2 regions of the Kitasatospora sp. NPDC059747 genome follow, and region 1 is predicted to be linked to the other one. Evidence: predicted binding sites of a transcription regulator. Region 1 holds the regulator's gene; the other holds the start of a gene.
The links. Region 1 encodes HspR, which represses chaperone genes until heat shock. Its sites were predicted from a motif close to TTGAGNNNNNNNNNCTCAA; they were not measured.
Positions count from the first base shown of each region.

Region 2: lon (endopeptidase La) is a predicted target of HspR. The motif match lies at 8,742-8,760, and genes of this name have one in related genera.

Region 1 is NZ_JBHWGV010000126.1:9,262-20,211, reverse strand. It holds gene ACFV4G_RS36325 (Yip1 family protein) at 1-535, opposite strand, end outside; partial or broken gene ACFV4G_RS36320 (sugar phosphate nucleotidyltransferase) at 709-1,782, opposite strand; gene ACFV4G_RS36315 ((Fe-S)-binding protein) at 2,117-4,339, opposite strand; gene dnaK (molecular chaperone DnaK) at 4,687-6,534, shown strand; gene grpE (nucleotide exchange factor GrpE) at 6,531-7,154, shown strand; gene dnaJ (molecular chaperone DnaJ) at 7,346-8,491, shown strand; gene ACFV4G_RS36295 (heat shock protein transcriptional repressor HspR) at 8,499-9,014, shown strand; gene ACFV4G_RS36290 (helix-turn-helix domain-containing protein) at 9,221-10,249, shown strand; gene ACFV4G_RS36285 (hypothetical protein) at 10,836-10,950, shown strand, end outside.
Region 2 is NZ_JBHWGV010000017.1:82,780-93,729, forward strand. It holds gene ACFV4G_RS10425 (serine/threonine-protein kinase) at 1-956, opposite strand, end outside; gene ACFV4G_RS10430 (multifunctional oxoglutarate decarboxylase/oxoglutarate dehydrogenase thiamine pyrophosphate-binding subunit/dihydrolipoyllysine-residue succinyltransferase subunit) at 1,212-4,955, opposite strand; gene ACFV4G_RS10435 (sensor histidine kinase) at 5,314-6,444, opposite strand; gene ACFV4G_RS10440 (response regulator transcription factor) at 6,521-7,258, opposite strand; gene ACFV4G_RS10445 (rhomboid-like protein) at 7,828-8,637, shown strand; gene lon (endopeptidase La) at 8,783-10,950, shown strand, end outside.

The DNA.
Region 1 (10,950 bases):
GGGCGGGCAGCCAGACCTGGTGGTCACGGGTGCGGTCGAAGGTCGCGGCCGGCGCGCGGACGATGCCGAGGAGCAGCTCGCGCCAGTGCGGGCGCGGCCCGGAGACGTGCGGCGACGACTGGCCGCCGGCCCGGTAGACGGCGACGTTGTCCTGGCCGTACGGCGGCTGCGGCTCCCCCTGGGGGTATCCGTAGCCCTGCTCGCCGTAGCCCTGGTCCCCGTACCCCTGGTCGCCGTAGCCCTGGTCGTAGTGGCCGGGAGCCTGCCGGCCCTGCCCCTGGTACCCCTGCGTCGGGTAGTCCTGGTACGGGGGCTGCCCCGCGTACGGGTCCCCGCCGGTCGGGAAGGACCGGGTGTTCCCGGGCCGGTCGGCGGCGTACGGGTCGTGCGGAGCGACCCCCTGGTGCGGGGCCGTGAAGTACTCCGGCCCGTCCGTCTGCCCGTGCCCCCCGGGCGCCCCCGCCGGTGGCGGAGGGGCCGACCACCCGCCGTGGGGGTCGGCGCCCTGACCGCTGTCGTATCGATTACCAGCCACGTTCCGAAGGTACCCGTCCGGCCCAGTCCGCGTACGCCCCGGACGGAGCCGGGGCCGGTTTGCAGCGAGCCTGAGACGAACGGGGCCGGAAGCGGGCGTCAGCGCTGCGCGGTGACGGTCGGACCGTGGACGGCCGCCGCGGCGGAGGCACCGGCCGGGCAGCCGCCCGGGCCGGCCGAGGTGCGGACGGCGCCGACCGGCAGCAGCGTGCCGCAGGCGATCCGGATGCCGTTCGGCAGCTCGTTGTCGGACTCGACGATCGCGCCGTCGCCGATCACCGCGCCGTCCAGGGCCGAGCGGTCCCCGACGGTCGCGAAGGCACCCACGATGGAGTCCTTGACCAGGGTGTCCGGGCCGATGACGGCGCCGGGCAGGATGACGCTGCCCTCGACGATCGCGCCGGCCTCGACCACCGCGCCCTCGGAGACGACGGTGCCGCCGCTGAGCACCGCGCCGGGGTGGACGGTCGCGCCGGGCAGCAGCAGGGCGTCGCCGGTCGGGCCGGGGACGGCCGGGGAGTCGACCTTGCCGAGGACGAGGTCGGCCGAGCCGCGGACGAACGCGCCCGGGGTGCCGAGGTCCAGCCAGTACGAGGTGTCGACGACGCCGCGCAGCAGCGCGCCGGTGGCGAGCAGCTCGGGGAAGGTCTCGCGCTCGACGGACACCTCCCGGCCGGCCGGGATGCGGTCGATGACGGACCGGGTGAAGACGTAGCAGCCGGCGTTGATCTGGTCGGTGACGATCTGCTCGGGCGTCTCCGGCTTCTCCAGGAACTCCAGCACCCGCCCGTCCGCGTCGGTCGGCACGAGGCCGAAGGCGCGCGGGTCCTCCACCCGGGTGAGGTGCAGGGTGACGTCGGCCCCGGCGGCCACGTGGCCGTCGCGCAGGGCGGCGATGTCGACGCCGGACAGGATGTCGCCGTTGAAGACGAGGACCGGCTCGTCCGGGCCGCAGGTGAGCCCGGAGGCGGCGTTGCGGATGGCGCCGCCGGTGCCGAGCGGCTCGCGCTCGGTCAGGTAGACCAGCTCGATGCCGTACGGGGTGCCGTCCTGGAAGTGGTCCTCGAAGACCTCGGCCAGGTAGGAGGTGGCGAGCACCACGCGGGTGACTCCGGCGGCCGCGGCGCGGGCCAGCTGGTGCGCGATGAAGGGGACGCCCGCCACCGGCAGCATGGGCTTGGGGGTGTGGGTGGTCAGCGGACGCAGTCGCGTGCCCTTACCACCGACCAGCATGATCGCCTCGGTCATGGTCTGCGCTGTTCCCCTTGTGGTCTCTGCGGCCCGGCCCGGCGGGCCGCACCTCTCTTCGTCCGTATGGACCCGTCCGCCCACCGGCCGTCCGGCCGTGGTCCGGCCGTGGTCCGGGTGTCCGGAACGGGTCGACCGGCCCGCGGGCCGGTCTGGCCTACTGTATTTCCTTCCAACCGAATGCCCGTCCGGCGGCTGTGCGATTGGCATCACTCGCCCGCCGCCGGGGCCTGCGGGGCAGCGCCGCCGAGGCCCCAAAAGCCCGGCCCGGCGGAGCGCTTTCGCGGCGGCCGCCGGGCCGGGCAGTTGTAGCAGAACTGTCGAACAGGGGCCGCTACGCGTCCACCGTCGCGGGCTCCTCGGTCTCGGCCGGCGGGGTCGCCTTGACCGAGTCGAGCAGCAGCTGGGCCACGTCGACCACCTTCAGGTGCTCCTTGGCCGCGCCCTCGTTCTTCTTGCCGTTGACCGAGTCGGAGAGCATCACCAGGCAGAACGGGCAGGCGGTGGAGACGATGTCCGGGTTGAGCGACAGCGCCTCGTCCACGCGCTCGGTGTTGATCCGCTTGCCGATGCGCTCCTCCATCCACATGCGCGCACCGCCGGCGCCGCAGCAGAAGCCGCGCTCCTTGTGCCGGTGCATCTCCTGCTGGCGCAGACCCGGGACCTTGTCCATGATCTCGCGCGGCGGGCTGTAGACCTTGTTGTGGCGGCCCAGGTAGCAGGGGTCGTGGTAGGTGATCAGGCCCTCGACCGGGTTGACCGGGACGAGCTTGCCCTCGTCGATCAGGTGCTGCAGCAGCTGGGTGTGGTGGATGACCTCGAAGTGGCCGCCCAGCTGCGGGTACTCGTTGGCGATGGTGTTGAAGCAGTGCGGGCAGGTGGCGACGATCCGCTTGACCGGGGCGTCCTCCAGGGCCGCGTTCAGCGTCTCCACGTTCTGCGCGCCGAGCATCTGGAAGAGGAACTCGTTGCCCAGGCGGCGGGCGGAGTCACCGGTGCAGGACTCCTCCTTGCCGAGGATCGCGAACTTCACGCCCGCGGTGTGCAGCAGCTCGGCGAAGGCCTTGGTGGTCTTCTTGGCGCGGTCCTCCAGGGCGCCGGCGCAGCCGACCCAGTAGAGGTACTCGACCTCGGCGGGGTCGATGTCCTCGCCGATCACCGGCACCTCGATGCCGGTCTCCTTCTTGAGCTCCTTGACCCAGTCGAGGCGGGCCTTGGTGGCCATGCCCCACGGGTTGCCCTTGTTCTCCAGGTTCTTGAGCATCGTCCCGGCCTCGGTCGGGAACGAGGACTCGATCATCACCTGGTAGCGGCGCATGTCGACGATGTGGTCGATGTGCTCGATGTCCACCGGGCACTGCTCGACGCAGGCGCCGCAGGTGGTGCAGGACCACAGGACGTCCGGGTCGATGACGCCGTTCTCCTCGGCGGTGCCGATCAGCGGGCGCTCGGCCTCGGCGAGGGCGCCCGCCGGGACGTCCTTGAGCTGCTCGGCGGTCGCCTTCTCGGTGCCCTCCATGTCCTTGCCGCCACCGGCGAGCAGGTACGGGGCCTTGCCGTAGACGTGCTCGCGGAGGCTCATGATGAGCAGCTTCGGCGACAGCGGCTTGCCGGTGTTCCAGGCCGGACACTGCGACTGGCAGCGGCCGCACTCGGTGCAGGTGGAGAAGTCGAGGATGCCCTTCCAGGAGAAGTGCTCGACCTGGGAGACGCCGAAGACGGCGTCCTCGGCCGGGTCCTCGAAGTCGATCGGCTGGCCGCCGGAGGTCATCGGACGGAGGGCGCCGAGCGCGGTGCCGCCGTCCTCCTCGCGCTTGAAGTAGATGTTGAAGAAGCCGAGGAAGCGGTGCCAGGCCACGCCCATCGAGGGGTTGAGGCCGATGGTGGTCGCCCAGGCGAAGGAGATGCAGATCTTCAGCATCGCGAAGAGCCAGATCAGGTTCTCCAGCGTGCCGTGCGACAGGCCGCTCAGCGCGGAGGTGATCGGGTACGAGACGAGGTGCGCCGGGCCGTACGAGTCGACGCCGTTGAGGGCGCCCTCCAGGGCGCGCAGCATCAGGATGCACAGGCCGATGCCGAGGATCGTGTACTCGACGTAGAAGGCCTGCCAGGCGATCGAGCCGGCGAAGCGGGACTTGCGTCCGGAGCGCGACGGCAGGCTCATCAGCCGGATCACCATCAGGGTCAGGATGCCCAGGGTGGTGAGGGTGCCGACGAGCTCGACGAAGAGCTGCCAGATCATCCAGTGCCCGATGACCGGCAGCTCGAACTCGGCGTCGAAGAGCTGGCCCATCGCGTTGACGATGGTCAGGACCAGGCTGAAGAAGCCGACCGCGACGAACCAGTGCGCGATGCCGACGATCCCCCAGCGGTTCATCCTGGTGTGGCCGATGAACTCGACCGCGACGGTCTTCACGCGCCGGGCGGGCTTGCCGAAGCGGGTGGTGTCCGGCGCGCCGGTCAGCACCACCTTGAAGATGTGCCACGCCGCACGAAGGGCGAGCGCGGTGCCGATCACGAACGTGACCAGCGAGATGACGATCGCTGCTAGCTGCATCGGCTCCGTCTCCTGCGGCTTGCGGTTGAGCAGTCCGGGTTCTACGTCTTTACCAAGGGAGTGTACTCGTCGGTAACTTGCCGGGCCGACGGCCCGGACATTACCGCTCGTCAACAGTTCTCCAGAAGGTTCCCAAGGTATGGCGGCAGTCACGTAACTCCACCCCCGCCACCTCGGCCGGGGCGGCCGTCACTCCGACCGGGGACACCGCGGGCCCCCGCGGCGGCCCACCGAGAGGACCGGCATCAGCAAAGTTGAGTGCTGCTGACTCATAGCTGTTGACGCCGCCCGGCGGGTCATGCATCCTTGAGCCCGTAAAGCTCAACTCTTCCGTGGAGGTATCTACGATGGCACGCGCGGTCGGCATCGACCTCGGTACGACGAACTCGGTCGTCAGCGTTCTGGAGGGTGGCGAGCCCACCGTCATCACGAACGCCGAGGGCGCGCGGACCACGCCGTCCGTCGTCGCTTTCGCGAAGAACGGCGAGGTCCTGGTCGGCGAGGTGGCCAAGCGCCAGGCGGTCACCAACGTCGACCGCACCATCCGCTCGGTCAAGCGCCACATGGGCACCGGGTGGAAGATCAACCTGGACGGCAAGGACTTCAACCCCCAGCAGATCAGCGCCTTCATCCTGCAGAAGCTGAAGCGGGACGCGGAGGCCTACCTGGGCGAGACCGTCACCGACGCGGTCATCACCGTCCCGGCGTACTTCTCGGACTCCGAGCGCCAGGCCACCAAGGAGGCCGGTGAGATCGCGGGCCTCAACGTCCTGCGCATCGTCAACGAGCCGACCGCGGCTGCCCTGGCCTACGGCCTGGACAAGGACGACCAGACCATCCTGGTCTTCGACCTCGGCGGCGGCACCTTCGACGTCTCCCTGCTGGAGATCGGCGACGGGGTCGTCGAGGTGAAGGCCACCAACGGTGACAACCACCTCGGTGGCGACGACTGGGACCAGAAGGTCGTCGACCACCTGGTCAAGGTCTTCCAGTCCGGCCACGGGGTCGACCTGTCCAAGGACAAGATGGCCCTGCAGCGTCTGCGCGAGGCCGCCGAGAAGGCCAAGATCGAGCTGTCCTCGTCCTCCGAGACCTCGATCAACCTGCCCTACATCACGGCCTCCGCCGAGGGCCCGCTGCACCTGGACGAGAAGCTCACCCGCGCCCAGTTCCAGCAGCTGACCTCCGACCTGCTGGAGCGCTGCAAGATCCCGTTCCACAACGTGATCAAGGACGCCGGCATCTCGCTCGCCGAGATCGACCACGTCGTCCTCGTCGGCGGCTCGACCCGCATGCCGGCCGTCGCCGAGCTCGTCAAGGAGCTGACCGGCGGCAAGGACGCCAACAAGGGCGTCAACCCGGACGAGGTCGTCGCCATCGGCGCCTCGCTCCAGGCCGGTGTCCTCAAGGGCGAGGTCAAGGACGTCCTGCTGCTCGACGTCACCCCGCTGTCCCTCGGCATCGAGACCAAGGGCGGCATCATGACCAAGCTGATCGAGCGCAACACCACGATCCCGACCAAGCGCTCCGAGATCTTCACCACGGCCGAGGACAACCAGCCGTCCGTGCAGATCCAGGTCTACCAGGGCGAGCGCGAGATCGCCGCGTACAACAAGAAGCTCGGCATGTTCGAGCTGACCGGCCTCCCGCCGGCGCCGCGCGGCCTGCCGCAGATCGAGGTCACCTTCGACATCGACGCCAACGGCATCATGCACGTCGCCGCCAAGGACCTCGGCACCGGCAAGGAGCAGAAGATGACCGTCACCGGCGGCTCCTCGCTGCCGAAGGACGAGGTCGACCGCATGCGCCGCGAGGCCGAGCAGTACGCCGAGGACGACCACAAGCGCCGCGAGGCCGTCGAGACCCGCAACTCCGCCGAGCAGCTCGTCTACTCGACCGAGAAGTTCATCGCGGACAACACCGACAAGCTCCCGGCCGACGTCAAGACCGAGGTCGAGACCGCCATCGGCGAGCTCAAGGAGGCCCTGAAGGGCGAGGACATCGCGAAGATCCGCGAGGCCTCGGAGAAGGTCTCCACCACCGCGCAGAAGCTCGGCCAGGCCCTCTACGCCAACGCCGACGCCGCCGGTGCCGCCGCCGGGGACTCCGCCGCCCAGGGCAAGGACGACGACGTCGTCGACGCCGAGATCGTGGACGACGAGAAGCACGACAAGCCCAAGGGCGGCGCGGCATGACGGACAAGACGCAGGGCGGCAAGCCCGGCGACGACTCCGCCGCCGAGGAGGCCGTGATCAAGGCCGCCGAGGAGGCCGCCGCGGCCGGCTCCGGCGACGCGTCGGACGAGCTGGCCGCCGCCAAGCGCGAGGCCACCGAGCGCACCGCGGACCTCCAGCGCCTCCAGGCCGAGTACCAGAACTACCGCAAGCGGGTCGAGCGCGACCGGCTCACGGTCCGCGAGATCGCGGTCTCCAACATCCTGGAGTCCCTGATCCCGGTCCTGGACGACATCGGCCGCGCCCGCGAGCACGGCGAGGTCACCGGCGGCTTCAAGTCCGTCGCCGACTCCCTGGAGACGGTCGTCGCCAAGCTGGGCCTCCAGCAGTTCGGCAAGGAGGGCGAGCCCTTCGACCCGACCATGCACGAGGCGCTGATGCACAGCTACTCCTCGGACGTCACCGAGGACACCTGCGTGCAGATCCTCCAGCCCGGCTACCGGATCGGCGAGCGGATCATCCGCCCGGCGATGGTCGCGGTCGCGGAGCCCCAGCCGGGCACCCAGACCACGGCCGGGCCGGACACCGACACCGCCAAGTCCGAGAAGTCGGACAAGGCCGACGGTGGCAAGGACAGCTGACGACCTGTGACGGGCGCACGCCCGTCCCAGCAGATGAACCAGTGCGCTGCGGAGTCGTACGCCGGTCAGTACGGCGATCGGCTCCGCAGCGCACTGTCGGCAACAGGCCCGCGCGGCCGGGCTGTTGACAACGCAGTGCCGCGGGCTGTTGACAAGGCAGTGACGATGGACATCGGGAGGTGGCGCAAGCCATGAGTGGCAAGGACTTTGTCGAGAAGGACTATTACAAGGTCCTCGGCGTGCCCAAGGACGCCACCGCCACCGAGATCAAGAAGACCTACCGGAAGCTGGCGCGCGAGTTCCACCCGGACGCCAACAAGGGCGACGCCAAGGCCGAGGAGCGCTTCAAGGACATCTCCGAGGCGTACGACGTCCTGTCCGACGAGAAGCGCCGCAAGGAGTACGACGAGGCCCGCAGCCTCTTCGCCAACGGCGGCTTCCGCGCCGGCGGGCCCGGCACCGGCAACTACAGCTTCGACTTCGGCGACCTCTTCAGCGGCACCCAGGGCGGCAGCGGCGGCATCGGCGACGTCTTCGGCGGCCTCTTCAACCGCGGCGGCCGGCAGGCCCAGCCCCGGCGCGGCGCCGACGTCGAGACCGAGGTCACCCTCTCCTTCGAGGAGGCCGTCGACGGCGCGACCGTCCCGCTGCGGATGACCAGCCAGGCCCCCTGCCGCGTCTGCAACGGCACCGGCGCCAAGTCCGGCACCACCCCGCGGGTCTGCCCGACCTGCGTCGGCGCCGGCACCGTCAGCCGGGGCCAGGGCGCGTTCGCGCTCTCCGAGCCCTGCAAGGACTGCAAGGGCCGCGGCATGATCGTCGACGACCCCTGCACCGACTGCCACGGCAGCGGCCGGGCCAGCTCCGCCCGCACCATGCAGGTCCGCATCCCGGCCGGCGTCCAGGACGCCCAGCGCATCCGGCTCAAGGGCAAGGGCGCCCAGGGCGAACGCGGCGGCCAGCCCGGCGACCTCTACGTCACCGTGCACGTCGACGCCCACCCCGTCTTCGGCCGCAAGGGCGACAACCTCACCGTGACCGTCCCGGTCACCTTCCCCGAGGCGGCGCTCGGCGGCACCATCGAGGTGCCCACACTCGGCGGCCCCGCCGTGAAGCTCAAGCTGCCCCCGGGCAGTGCCAACGGCCTCACCATGCGGGCCCGCGGCAAGGGCGCCACCCGCAAGGACGGCACCCGCGGCGACCTCCTCGTCACCGTCGAGGTCGTGGTGCCGCAGCACGTCACCGGCGACGCGCTGTCCGCCCTGGAGCAGTACCGCGAGGCCACCGCCTCCGACGACCCGCGAGCCGCCCTGTTCCGGGCGGCGAAGGGAGCGTGACGACCAGATGTCCCCGATGACCCCCGACGGCCCGATCGGCCCGGGCCTCGGCGAAGGCCTGCCCGGCGACGGCCGCCGCCCCCGGCGCGCCGCGGCCCCGCCCCAGTACGTGCTCACCGAGGACACCCCGGTGTACGTGATCTCGGTGGCCGCCGAACTCTCCGGCCTGCACCCGCAGACCCTGCGCCAGTACGACCGCCTCGGCCTGGTCTGCCCCGACCGCACCGCCGGCCGCGGCCGCCGCTACTCGGCCCGCGACATCCAGCAGCTGCGCGAGGTCCAGCGGCTCTCGCAGGACGAGGGCATCAACCTGGCCGGCATCAAGCGGATCATCGAGCTGGAGAACCAGGTCACCGCCCTCCAGTCGCGCATCGCCGAACTCGCGGACTCCCTGGAGGGCGCCGCCGCCGCCCTCCAGCAGCGCGAAGCCGCCGTCCACGCCTCCTACCGCCGCGACCTCGTCCCGTACCAGCCCCCGACCCCCCAGTCGAGCGCCCTGGTCGTCTGGCGCCCGAAGCGCTGACTCGGCTGAACACCCAGCCCGGCCGCCGGTTCCCTCCTGTTCGGGGGGTGCCGGCGGCTTACTTGTGGTGAGAGGGTGCCAATCGAAGCGTCACTCCGCAATGGTGGAACAATGCCCGGTTCCGGATCCCGCGCCGGGATCTAGGATCACCGATGGGGCTCGAGTGCAGCCATAGGGCAGGTTCGGTCGTCAAGAAGGAGTCGTGAATGAACGGGAGGAACGACGCCATTCCGGGTGTCGGTGCACCGGGCACTCTCTCCACCGGAGCGCACGACCTCTACCTCGCGGCAATCCGGGCGCACGGTCGGATAGCCCGCAGTGAAATCGAGGAGCACGACTACAGCCACCTCAGCGAGCTGTTGGACATCGGTCTCCTCACTCCCGACATGGATGATCCGCAGATTCTGGTCGCGGTCGATCCACAACAGCTCGCCACCGGGCTGAGCGCCCTCTGGCAACGCCAGGCACTCGCGCTGCTGTCCCGCGCGATAGCCGTCCCCGGCGACCTTCAGGGTCTCGCGGACGCGTTTCACCGTCCGGAACCGTCCGGCGGAATTATCGAGTACGTCCGCGGCAAGGCACTGATCAGCCAACGGATCAACCACGCCGTGACCACTGCGAAAGAGGAGATACTCGCGGCCCAGCCGGGCGGCCCGCGGCCGCCGGACGTTCTGTCCCGCGTGCTCGACGACGACCTGGCCGACCTCGAACGCGGTATTGCGGTGCGGACCATCTACCATCCGAGCACCAGGTACCACGCCCCCACCCGGGACTACGTCGCGAAGATCACCGAGGCCGGTGGGCGGTTCCGCACCCTCGACGAGCCGTACACCAGGCTGATCATCGTGGACCGGCAGCTGGCCGTCATCCCGGTCGCGGAGGACCTCAATCTGGCGGCCTTCATCCACGACCCCGCCGTCATCCACTTCCTCGTCCACGAGGTGTTCGAGCGCAACTGGAACCGCGGACTGGACTTCACCGGTGGACGAACCGTGCCGCAACAGGTCGTGTCACGGATGCGCCAGACCATCATCGACCTCCTGCTCGAAGGCACGAACCACAGAGTCATCGCCCGCCGCCTCGGCATCAGCGAACGCACCCTCGCCCGCCATCTGGCCGAGATGCGAGAGGACTACAACGTCGAATCGCTGTTCCAACTCGGTTGGGCGCTGGCGCGTTCGTCACAAGAGACCGACGAATCGCCATGCCTCCCCGCCGCTTCCGGCAGCGCATAACGATTCGTCAGTCTCATTCTGTCATGTCCACTGGTGCTCGCCGTCCAAAGCGGTACCCGACGCCTGATTCGAAGTCGCACTAACATCGACCCCAAGCCCGACATGATTGACATGGGCAGATCCATCGGCATCATGACCGGTGACAAGCAGTCCGAAGCCCAGCACGGTAAGGACGCCCGCAGATATCGCTACCGCAGCCGTCTTGGCGACCTGACGCAGACGAGACACGCGCACACCCCAATCCTCTTCAGTGGCCTGTCAGTCGAATGAACAGGCGGCAGACAATCAAACGCTCAGATCGTGCCACACGCCCTATCTGACTGTCACCGTCGCGCCCAGGCGGAAGAGGGTGTCATCTCTCTGCCATGCAGACGGATGCCACCGTGCATCGGTGGACTGCCGACCCTGCTCGATGGACGATCAACTGACGTCCTCACGCCACGCTGCCAAGATCCTCCCTCTCGGCAGTCACGCCAGGACAAGCGTCGAAATAGTGATAAACCCGTCCGATTTCCCCCCGTTCCAATCTCCAAGCCAAGCGTCGGCGGCGAGCAACCGAGTGCCAATGCCTTCCCCCGGAGTCGACATGACCGAGCCCTACCTGCGTCACCACGACAGCCAGGCCACCGAAGGCCGGCGTGCACGTGTGTTTCTGGCCGCACCGCTGATGCGGCTGACCGGGCCCGCGGACAGCGTGGTGA
Region 2 (10,950 bases), on a different contig from region 1:
GGCACCGGCGTGGGCGGCGTCTTGGGCAGGTCCGAGCGACGGGTGATCTCGGTGTTGACCTGGCGCGGCAGCCAGTCCTCGCCGAACCGCAGCTGCCCGCCGACCTCCGGGTGGTTGCGGGCGACCTGGATGATCTCGGCGGGCGTCGGCCGGTCCTCCGGGAGCTTCGCCAGGCAGCGCAGGACCAGCTCGCGCAGGTCGGCCGGGACGGCGTCCAGGTCGGGCTCCTCGTGCACGACCCGGTAGAGGACGGCGGTGTCCGGGCCGTCGCCGAACGGCGCCGCGCCGCCGGCCACGTACGCGGCCAGCGCGCCGAGCGCGAACACGTCGGTGGCCGGGGTGACCGGGCGGCCCTGGGCCTGCTCGGGTGACATGAAGGCGGGGGAGCCGATCCGGTAGCCGGTGCCGGTCAGCGCGGTGGCGTCGGCGGCCCGGGCGATGCCGAAGTCGATCACCCGCGGGCCGTCCCCGGCGACCAGCACGTTGGCGGGCTTGAGGTCGCGGTGCACCACCTCGACGCTGTGGATGGCCTGCAGCGCCTCGGCGATACCGCCCATCAGCAGCAGGACGGTGCGCACCGGCAGCGCGCCGTTCTCGCGTACGACCTGCTGGAGGGACGGGCCGGGCACGTACGCGGTGACCAGCCAGGGGGCGTCCGAGTCCAGGCCGCCGGAGTCGATCACCTGCGCGGTGTAGAGCCCGTGGATCCGCTGGGCGTTGCTGACCTCCTGGGCGAAGCGGCGGCGGAACTCGCCGTCCTCGGCGAACTCGGGGCGGACCACCTTGAGGGCGACCGGGCGCCCGCCCGGCGTGTACGAGAGGTAGACCCGGCCCATGCCGCCGGCGCCCAGCCGGGCGAAGAGCCGGTAGCCGCCGACCTCCCGGGGGTCGTCGGGCTGCAGCGGCTGGAAGACCGGCGGGAGCTTGCTGGCGTCCCTCGGCGTGTCGGCGGTCATCTGGGTCATCCCCCTGGGAGAGCGGTGAGGTCGTCCGACCGGCCCGGGCCGCGGTGACGGGGCTCCCGGGGCAGCGATCTGGCGAGGCATAACCTATCGATCCGTCAGCGGGCCCGGCACGCCGGTATCCGATTGGTTGCAGAGCTGCGACCTTGACATGGCATCGTGGGGAAACGGTTCTGCCGCAAACGAAACGGCCCCCGCCCTCCCGCGAGGGGAGGACGGGGGCCGGTTGCGTCAGCCTGGCTCAGGGCCTCAGATCGAGTAGACCTCTTCGATCAGGGCCTGCTGCTCGGCGGCGTGGCGCTTGGCCGAGCCGACCGCCGGCGACGACGCCGCCGGGCGGGCGACGCGGCGCAGGCGCGAGCCGTTGGCGCTGCGGCCGATGACGACCTGCAGGTGGTCGACCAGGTTCATCGCGATGAACGGCCAGGAACCCTGGTTGGCCGGCTCCTCCTGCGCCCAGATGAACTGGACGTTGTCGCCGTAGCGGGCCAGCTCCTCCTGGAGCTCGGCCACCGGCAGCGGGTAGAGCCGCTCGACCCGGACGATCGCCGTGTCGGTGACGCCGCGCTCGGTGCGCGCCGCCTCCAGGTCGTAGTAGAACTTGCCGGCGGTGATGACCACCTTGCGGACCTGCGCCGGGTCGACGGTGGAGTCGCCGATGACCGGGCGGAACGAGCCGGACAGGAACTCCTCGGTCGCACTCGCCGCGGCCTTCAGGCGCAGCATCGACTTCGGGGTGAAGACGACGAGCGGCTTGTGGTGCGGATTGTGCGCCTGCCAGCGCAGCAGGTGGAAGTAGTTCGACGGCAGCGTCGGCATGGCGACCGTCATGTTGTTCTGCGCGCACAGCTGCAGGAAGCGCTCCGGGCGGGCGGACGAGTGGTCCGGGCCCTGGCCCTCGTAGCCGTGCGGCAGGAGCAGGGTGACGCCCGAGTGCTGGCCCCACTTCTGCTCGGCGGAGGCGATGTACTCGTCCACCATGGTCTGCGCGCCGTTGACGAAGTCGCCGAACTGCGCCTCCCACATGACCAGCGCGTTCGGGCGGGTCAGCGAGTAGCCGTACTCGAAGCCCATGGCCGCGTACTCCGACAGCAGGCTGTCGTAGACGGTGTAGCGGGCCTGGTCCTCGGTGAGGTACTGCAGCGGGGTGTAGTCCTCGCCGGTCTTGCGGTCGATCAGGACGGCGTGCCGCTGGCCGAAGGTGCCGCGGCGGCTGTCCTGGCCGGCCAGGCGGACCGGGTGGCCCTCCATGAGCAGCGAGCCGATGGCGAGGGTCTCGCCCATCGCCCAGTCGATGGTGTTGTCCTCGACCGAGGCGGCGCGGCGCTGCAGCTGCGGGAACAGGCGCGGGTGGACGGTCAGCCACTCCGGCAGGTTGACCTGCGAGGCGGCGATCCGCTTGACCATCTCCTGGGAGATGCCGGTCTGGATGCTGACCGGGAAGTCGGCGACCGGCTTGCCGGCGGCGCCGACGGCCGGCGTCTGGGCCGCGTCGCGGACCTCGGCGAAGACCTTCTCCAGCTGGCCCTGGAAGTCCTGGAGCGCCTGCTCCGCCTCTTCCATGGTGATGTCGCCGCGACCGATCAGGCCCTCGGTGTACAGCTTGCGCACCGAGCGCTTCTTGTCGATCAGGTCGTACATCAGCGGCTGGGTGAACGACGGGTTGTCGGCCTCGTTGTGACCGCGGCGGCGGTAGCAGATGAGGTCGATCACCACGTCCTTGTGGAACTCCTGGCGGAACTCGAAGGCGAGCCGCGCGACGCGGACCACGGCCTCCGGGTCGTCGCCGTTCACGTGGAAGATCGGGGCCTCGATCATGCGGGCCACGTCGGTGCAGTACATCGAGGAGCGCGAGGACGCCGGGGCGGCGGTGAAGCCGACCTGGTTGTTCACCACGAGGTGGATCGTGCCGCCGGTGCGGTAGCCGCGCAGCTGCGACATGTTCAGCGTCTCCGCGACGACGCCCTGGCCGGCGAAGGCCGCGTCGCCGTGGATCTGGATCGGCAGCACCGGGAAGGTGGTGCCGCCCTGGTCCAGGACGTCCTGCTTGGCGCGGACGATGCCCTCGACGACCGGGTCGACCGTCTCCAGGTGGGAGGGGTTCGCGGCGAGCGAGACCTTGATGGTCTCGCCGTCCAGGCCGGTGAAGGTGCCCTCGGCGCCCAGGTGGTACTTGACGTCGCCGGAGCCGTGCATCGACTTCGGGTCCAGGTTGCCCTCGAACTCGCCGAAGATCCGGGCGTACGGCTTGCCGACGATGTTGGCCAGCACGTTCAGGCGGCCGCGGTGGGCCATGCCGATGACGGCCTCGTCGAGGCGGTGCTCGGCGGCGGCGTCGATCGTGGCGTCCAGCAGCGGGATGAGCGACTCGCCGCCCTCCAGCGAGAAGCGCTTCTGCCCGACGTACTTGGTCTGCAGGAAGGTCTCGAAGGCCTCGGCGGAGTTCAGGCGGCGCAGGATGCGCAGCTGCTCGTCGCGCTCGGGCTTGGAGTACGGCTTCTCCAGGCGTTCCTGGATCCACTTGCGCTGCTTCGGGTCCTGGATGTGCATGTACTCGATGCCGACGGTGCGGCAGTACGAGTTGCGCAGCAGGCCGAGGATGTCGCGGAGCTTCATCATCTTCTGGCCGCCGAAGCCGCCGACCGCGAACTCGCGCTCCAGGTCCCACAGGGTGAGGCCGTGCTGGACGACGTCCAGGTCGGGGTGCTTGCGCTGCTTGTACTCCAGCGGGTCGGTGTCGGCCATCAGGTGGCCGCGCACGCGGTACGCGTGGATGAGCTCCATGACGCGGGCGGTCTTGTTGACCTCGTCGTCGTGGGTGGTGGCGACGTCGGTGGCCCAGCGGACCGGCTCGTACGGGATCCGCAGCGACTCGAAGATCTCGTCGTAGAAGCCGTTCTCGCCGAGCAGCAGGCGGTGGATCTCGCGCAGGAACTCGCCGGACGCCGCGCCCTGGATGACGCGGTGGTCGTAGGTCGAGGTCAGCGTCATGATCTTGGAGACGCCCAGGCGGGACAGGGTCTCCGGGGCGGAGCCCTGGAACTCGGCCGGGTACTCCATGGCGCCGACGCCGACGATGGTGCCCTGGTTCTGCATCAGGCGCGGCACGGAGTGCACGGTGCCGATGCCGCCGGGGTTGGTCAGCGAGACCGTGACGCCGGTGAAGTCGTCCATGGTCAGCTTGTTGGCGCGGGCCCGGCGGACGATGTCCTCGTAGGCCTGCCAGAAGCCGAAGAAGTCGAGCGTCTCGGCCTTCTTGATGGCCGCGACGACGAGCTGGCGGTCGCCGTTGGGCTTGACCAGGTCGATGGCCAGGCCCAGGTTGATGTGCTCGGGCTTGACCAGGAAGGCCTTGCCGCCCTCCACCTTGTAGCTGTGGTTCATCCCCGGGTGGGCCTTGATGGCCTGGACCAGGGCGTAGCCGATCAGGTGGGTGAAGGAGACCTTGCCGCCGCGGGCGCGCTGCAGGTGGTTGTTGATGACGATGCGGTTGTCGATCAACAGCTTCGCCGGGACGGCGCGGACCGAGGTCGCGGTCGGCACCTCCAGCGAGGCGTCCATGTTGGTGGCGACGGCCTTCGCCGGGCCGCGCAGCTGGACCAGCTCCGGGCCGGTGGCCTCGGGAGCGGCGGGGGCGGCCGGGGCCGCGGCCTTGGGGGCCGGCGGTGCGGCGGGCGCGGCGGCGAGCGGCGCGGGAGCCGCCACCGGGGCCGGGGCGGCCGGCGCGGCGGGGGCGGGCGCGGCGGCCGGAGCAGCAGCGGGCGCGGGGGCAGCGGCAGGGGTCGGCGTGGGGCCGGCCTGGGTCGCGGCCTGGGTCACTGGGGTCACCTCGGAACCGGGCTTGTAGTCGGCGAAAAAGTCCCACCAGGCTCGGTCGACCGAGTTCGGGTCCTGGAGGTACTGCTGGTAGATCTCATCGACGAGCCACTCATTGGGACCGAAGCCAGTGGAGCTAGCCGAGCTGTTGGGGGTTTCTTGGGACTGTGGCGACACGGCGGCAACCGCCCTCTTCCGCTTCCTTTTGGGATGTTTGGACAGCGGGGATTAAGGCTACGCCCCTGACCAGTGATCGCGCAGTCCCCGGGGGGCAGGCGTCGTCCAGATCACAGTCCTGACCTGCAGATTGGCCGAAAATGTGCGTTAGAAACGCGCATCTGAGGGGAACCGACCAGGCCCGATCGCCCCGCAAATCGGGATGAAAACGGACAAAAGCCAGGTCGAATCTTCGAACGATCTTCGTGTACGTCTGTGTCGGATCTGTGACACAAACCCCACTGCGCACCCTCGGGAGCCCTTCGGGACCTCCCTTGGGGGATCGCACGAGACGATCATGCGGGCCGGCCGCCGCGGGTCAGCGCGGGCCGGGCAGCCGGACCTCGATCCGGCAGCCGCGCGGGGACTCCGCGACCGCGATCCGCCCGCCGTGCAGGTCCACCGCCCAGCGGGCGATGGCCAGGCCGAGGCCGGTGCCGCCGTCGGAGCCCGGCCCCTGGGCGGTGGCCGTGCCGCTGCGGCTGAACCGCTCGAACACCCGGTTGCGGTCGGCCGGCGGGATGCCGGGCCCTTCGTCCTCGACCTCCAGCAGCAGGCCGCCGGGCTCGCCGTCGGGCCGTGCGCGCACCGTCACGGTGCCGCCGGGCGGGGAGTGCTTGCAGGCGTTGTCGACCAGGTTGGCGACCACCTGGTGGAGGCGTTCCGGGTCCGCGACGCCGGTCAGGCCGGCCGGGCTGACCTCCAGCGCGAGCCGGACGTCCCCGCGCCGGGAGAAGGCCCCGCCCGCCGTCGCGCCGTCCACGGTGACGCCGCGCAGCACGCCGTCGAGGAACTCGCGCACCTCGAAGGGGCGGGCGTCGAGGTCGACCACGCCGTCGTCGATCTTGGAGAGGTCGAGCAGGTGGGTGACCAGGCGGCCGAGCCGCTCGGTCTGCTCCAGGGCGGCTCCGAGGGTCGCCGGGTTGGGCTGCACCACGCCGTCCACCACGTTCTCCAGCACGGCGCGCAGCGCGGCGATGGGCGTGCGCAGCTCGTGCGAGACGTTGGCGACCAGTTCGCGCCGGTGGCGGTCGGCGGCCTCCAGGTCGGCGGCCATCTGGTTGAAGGTGGCGGCCAGCTCGCCGATCTCGTCGCGCGAGCTCACCTCGACCCGGCGGCTGTAGTCGCCGGAGGCCATCGCGCGGGCGGCCGCGGTCATCTCGCGCAGCGGGGCGGTGAGCCCGTGCGCGAGGAACTGCATGAAGAGCAGCGACGCGATCATCGAGAAGATCATGATGATGCGGATCTGCGTCTCGGACTTCATCGCCACGACGACCATGCCGCTGGCGAGGAAGACGGAGACGATCACGAGCAGCGCGAGCTTGCCCTTGATCGACCGGACGGGGTCGAGCGGCCGGATGTCGGCCCAGACCCGGCGGGCGGCGCGGGCGGCGAGGGTCTGCGACCGGGTGCCGGCGGCGTCGCCGTTGCGTTGCTGTGGAAAGGTCATTGGTCCCTGTGGTCCCCCGCATGGGTACGGCGGTTCGGGACACGGGCCCCCCGGAGGCCCGATGCCCGAGGCGCCGCTAGGAGAGCGGGGCCTCCAGCGCGTAGCCGACACCGTGGACGGTGCGGATCCAGCTGGCGCCGATCTTCCGGCGCAGCGCCTTGACGTGGCTGTCGACGGTGCGGGTGCCGGACGCGTCGGTCCAGTCCCACACCTCGGCCAGCAGCTGCTCGCGGGTGAGCACGGCGCGCGGCTGGGCGGCCAGGCAGGCGAGCAGGTCGAACTCGGTCGGCGTCAGGTGGACGTCGCCCGAGGCGAGCCGCACCCGGCGCTGCACGTGGTCGATCTCCAGCTCGCCGAAGCGCAGCGAGCCGAGCGCGGGCGTGCGGGCGGCCTGCTGGGCGCGCTCGACGCGGCGCAGCAGCACGTTGACCCGGGCGGCCAGTTCGCGCATGGAGAAGGGCTTGGTCATGTAGTCGTCGGCACCGACGCCGAGGCCGACCAGCAGGTCCGTCTCGTCGTCGCGCGCGGTCAGCATCAGCACCGGCACCGGTCGCTGGGCCTGGATCCGGCGGCACACTTCGAGGCCGTCGAATCCGGGCAGCATGATGTCGAGGACGACCAGGTCCGGCTGCCAGGTGTGGAAGCCGTCGACCGCGCCGGGGCCGTCGTGGGCCACGGCGACCTTGAAGCCCTCCGCGCCCAGCCGGGCCGCGATCGACTCCGCGATCGTGGGCTCGTCCTCCACCACCAGCACTCTGCGCTGGCTGCTCACCGTGCCGCCGCTGTTGCTGTTGTCCTGCTGAATTTCTGTCACGGTCACGCCACCGCCCCCAGGGCTGCGGGCCGGCCACCTGTGGGGATGGCGGGGCTCCGCTTCGTAGTCTTGTTCCGTCGTGGACTGTGTGCCGGGTCCGCCGTCCCGTCGCGTGCGCGGATCGGAGGGCGGAGGTCGGCCACCCGCTTCTCCCGCGCACTTCGCAGCGTACGGACAGCGGCTGCCTCCCGGCAGGTGGACCGGACGTTTCCGGCCCGTTGGGCCGGTTCCGGCCCGCTCTCGGACCCACTCACGAGTGGGCACGGGCCGATACCTTACCCGGCGTTTTTTCACTGCGTAACGGTACGTATGCAGTCGAGTTGACGCCAAGTCGCCGGTCAGGGCCGTTACTGACGGGTCAAACGGAAGTAGGTCTGGACCAATGCCGGAATCCGGCCGGTCGGCCGGTTCCCCGGTCTTCACGGGCTTTTCTCAGCTGGTTCTCAGAACCTCGACGTAACGTGATCACGACAACGCCCCGCGGGAGGGATTGCGGACGCGCGCCGGTACGTTGGTTCCCCCGGGCGGGAGCCGGGGACCGGTTGCTGCGGGCGTGGAGCGGAGGCGGCATGGCTGGACTGCGGCGCGGTGGCGGACCGGTGGGACCGCGCCCGGGGCCGTGCCCGCCGTGGGCCGGACCGCCGTACGGGATGCTCCGGCTCGGGCTGCGCACCGGGGTGGCCGAGTGGCTGCTGGCCCGGGTGCCGACGCCCCGGCGCAACCCTTTCGCCCTCGGATATCTCGCCGTGGTGGGCGCCACCACGACCTTTGCCGAACTCGCGGATCCGGATCTCGTCCTGCGGCTGCAGGAGGCCTCCAGTTCGGACGGCCACAATCTTTTGCACCACCCTTTGCGGGCGCTGCTGCTCAGTGGTTTCTGGGTGGCCGGCTCGGTGTGGATGCCGTACCTCTGGGGATTCGCCTTCACCGTCGCGCCGCTGGAGCGCCGGGTCGGTTCCCGGCGGGCGGCGGCGGTCTTCGCGATCGGGCACGTGACGGCCACGCTGCTGTCCCAGGCGGTGGTGATCACCGCCGTGGAGACCGGGCACCTGGAGTCCGCGGCGATGGACTACCTGGACATCGGGGTCAGCTACGGCGTGCTGGTCAGTCTCGGCGCGCTCGCCGGGCTGCTCTCCTGGCGCGGGCGGCTGCTGGCGCTGGGCGGCGCGGCGGCGCTGATCGCCGAGCAGATCGTCACCGAGAACGACCTGGTCACCGCGGTGGGCCACCCGGTGGCGGTGCTGACCGGCGTGGCGCTGTGGCGCTGGCTGCGCCACGGCCCCCGGCGCGGGCCGCGCCCGCTGCGCGCGGAGCTTCCGGAGGCCGGTCCCGGGCCGGCCGCGGCCGCCGGCGGCGCCCCGGTCTTGGACGTCCGTTAACTCGTTCGGGGGTTTTTGACGACCTTCCCGCCGCCTCCGCCCGCACCCCTTTTCCGTTCGCTCACGGCGAACAAAGGTCGGGGAACATCCGGCGCCCCCGAAGCCTTAGTCAGGTCGACTCAAGTTCGCTGACTGGGGAGAGATCATGGCATCGACGTCCGCACCGCTCACCCTGCCCGTGCTGCCGCTCGACGACGAGGTCGTCCTGCCGGGCATGGTCGTCCCGCTGGACCTGAAGGACACCGAGGTGCGCGCCGCGGTGGAGGCCGCCCGCGCGGCGGCCGGCGGCGCCGACAAGCCGCAGGTCCTGCTGGTCCCCCGGGTGGACGGCTCGTACGCGGCGGTCGGCACGCTGGCCGCCGTCGAGCAGGTCGGCCGGCTGGCCGACGGCCCCCACGCGATCGGGCAGCCGGCGGCGCTGGTGCGCGCCGTGCGGCGGGTCCGGATCGGGGCCGGCACCACCGGCCCCGGCGCCGCCCTCTGGGTCGAGACCACGCCGTTCCGGGAGTCCTCGGTCGGCATGCCGGTGGCCGGCCGGGCCGCCGAGCTCGTCAAGGAGTACAAGGCGCTGTCCACCCAGTGGCTGCGCAGGCGCGGCGCCTGGCAGATCGTCGACCGGGTGGACCGGATCGAGGGCGTCGGCGAGCTCGCCGACAACATCGGCTACGCGCCCTTCGCCACCGCCGAGCAGAAGCTCAAGGTGCTGCTGGAGGCCGACCAGGTCGCCCGCCTGGAGTACGCGCTGGCGCTACTGCGCGACCACCTCGCCGAGGAGGAGGTCAACGACACGATCCGCAAGGACGTCGAGGAGGGCGTGGCCAAGCAGCAGAAGGAGTTCCTGCTCCGCCGCCAGCTGGAGGCCGTCCGCAAGGAACTGGCCGAGCTCAACGGCGACCCGGCCGACGAGGAGGGCGACTACCGTGCCCGCGTCGAGGCGGCCGACCTGCCCGCGGGCGTCCGCGAGGCCGCGCTGAAGGAGGTCGACAAGCTGGAGCGCGCGTCCGACCAGTCGCCCGAGGGCTCGTGGATCCGTACCTGGCTGGACACCGTCCTGGAGCTGCCGTGGAACGAGCGCACCGAGGACGCGTACGACATCACCGGCGCCCGCGCGGTGCTGGACGCCGACCACGCCGGCCTCGGCGACGTGAAGGACCGCATCGTCGAGTACCTCGCGGTGCGCAAGCGCCGTTCCGAGCAGGGGCTCGGGCTGGTCGGCGGCCGCCGAGGGGGTGCGGTGCTGGCCCTGGTCGGGCCGCCCGGCGTCGGCAAGACCTCGCTCGGGGAGTCGGTGGCCCGCGCGATGGGCCGCACGTTCGTCCGGGTCGCGCTCGGCGGCGTCCGGGACGAGGCCGAGATCCGCGGCCACCGGCGCACCTACGTCGGCGCGCTGCCCGGCCGCCTGGTGCGGGCGATCAAGGAGGCCGGCTCGATGAACCCGGTCGTCCTGCTCGACGAGATCGACAAGGTCGGCTCCGACTACCGGGGGGACCCGGCCGCCGCCCTGCTGGAGGTGCTGGACCCGGCGCAGAACCACACCTTCAGGGACCACTACCTGGAGGTCGAGCTCGACCTCTCCGACGTCGTCTTCCTCGCCACCGCCAACGTGCTGGAGGCCATCCCCGAGCCGCTGCTCGACCGGATGGAGCTCGTCCGGCTCGACGGCTACACCGAGGACGAGAAGGTCGTCATCGCCCGCGACCACCTGCTCCCGCGCCAGCTGGAGCGGGCCGGGCTCGGCAGCGGACAGGTCGGCGTCGAGGAGGCGGCGCTGCGCAGGCTCGCCGGGGAGTACACCCGGGAGGCCGGCGTGCGGAACCTGGAGCGCTCGATCGCCCGGGTGCTGCGCAAGATCGCCGCGCAGGCCGAGCTCGGCGAGCGCGAGCTGCCCGCCGTGATCGGCGCGGACGACCTGCGCGCCCTGATCGGCCGCCCGCACCACGTGCCGGAGGCCGCCCAGGAGCCGGCCGAGCGGCGCACCGCCGTCCCCGGCGTGGCGACCGGCCTCGCGGTCACCGGCGCCGGCGGCGACGTCCTCTACATCGAGGCCTCGCTCGCCGACGCCGAGACGGGCGGCACCGGGCTGACCCTGACCGGGCAGCTGGGCGACGTCATGAAGGAGTCCGCGCACATCGCGCTCTCCTTCCTGCGCTCGCGCGGCGCCGAGCTGGAGCTGCCGGTCACCTCGCTGCGTGACCGCGGCGTGCACCTGCACGTCCCGGCCGGGGCCGTCCCCAAGGACGGACCGAGCGCCGGCATCACCATGACCACCGCGCTCGCCTCGCTGCTCTCCGGCCGCAAGGTGCGCACGGACGT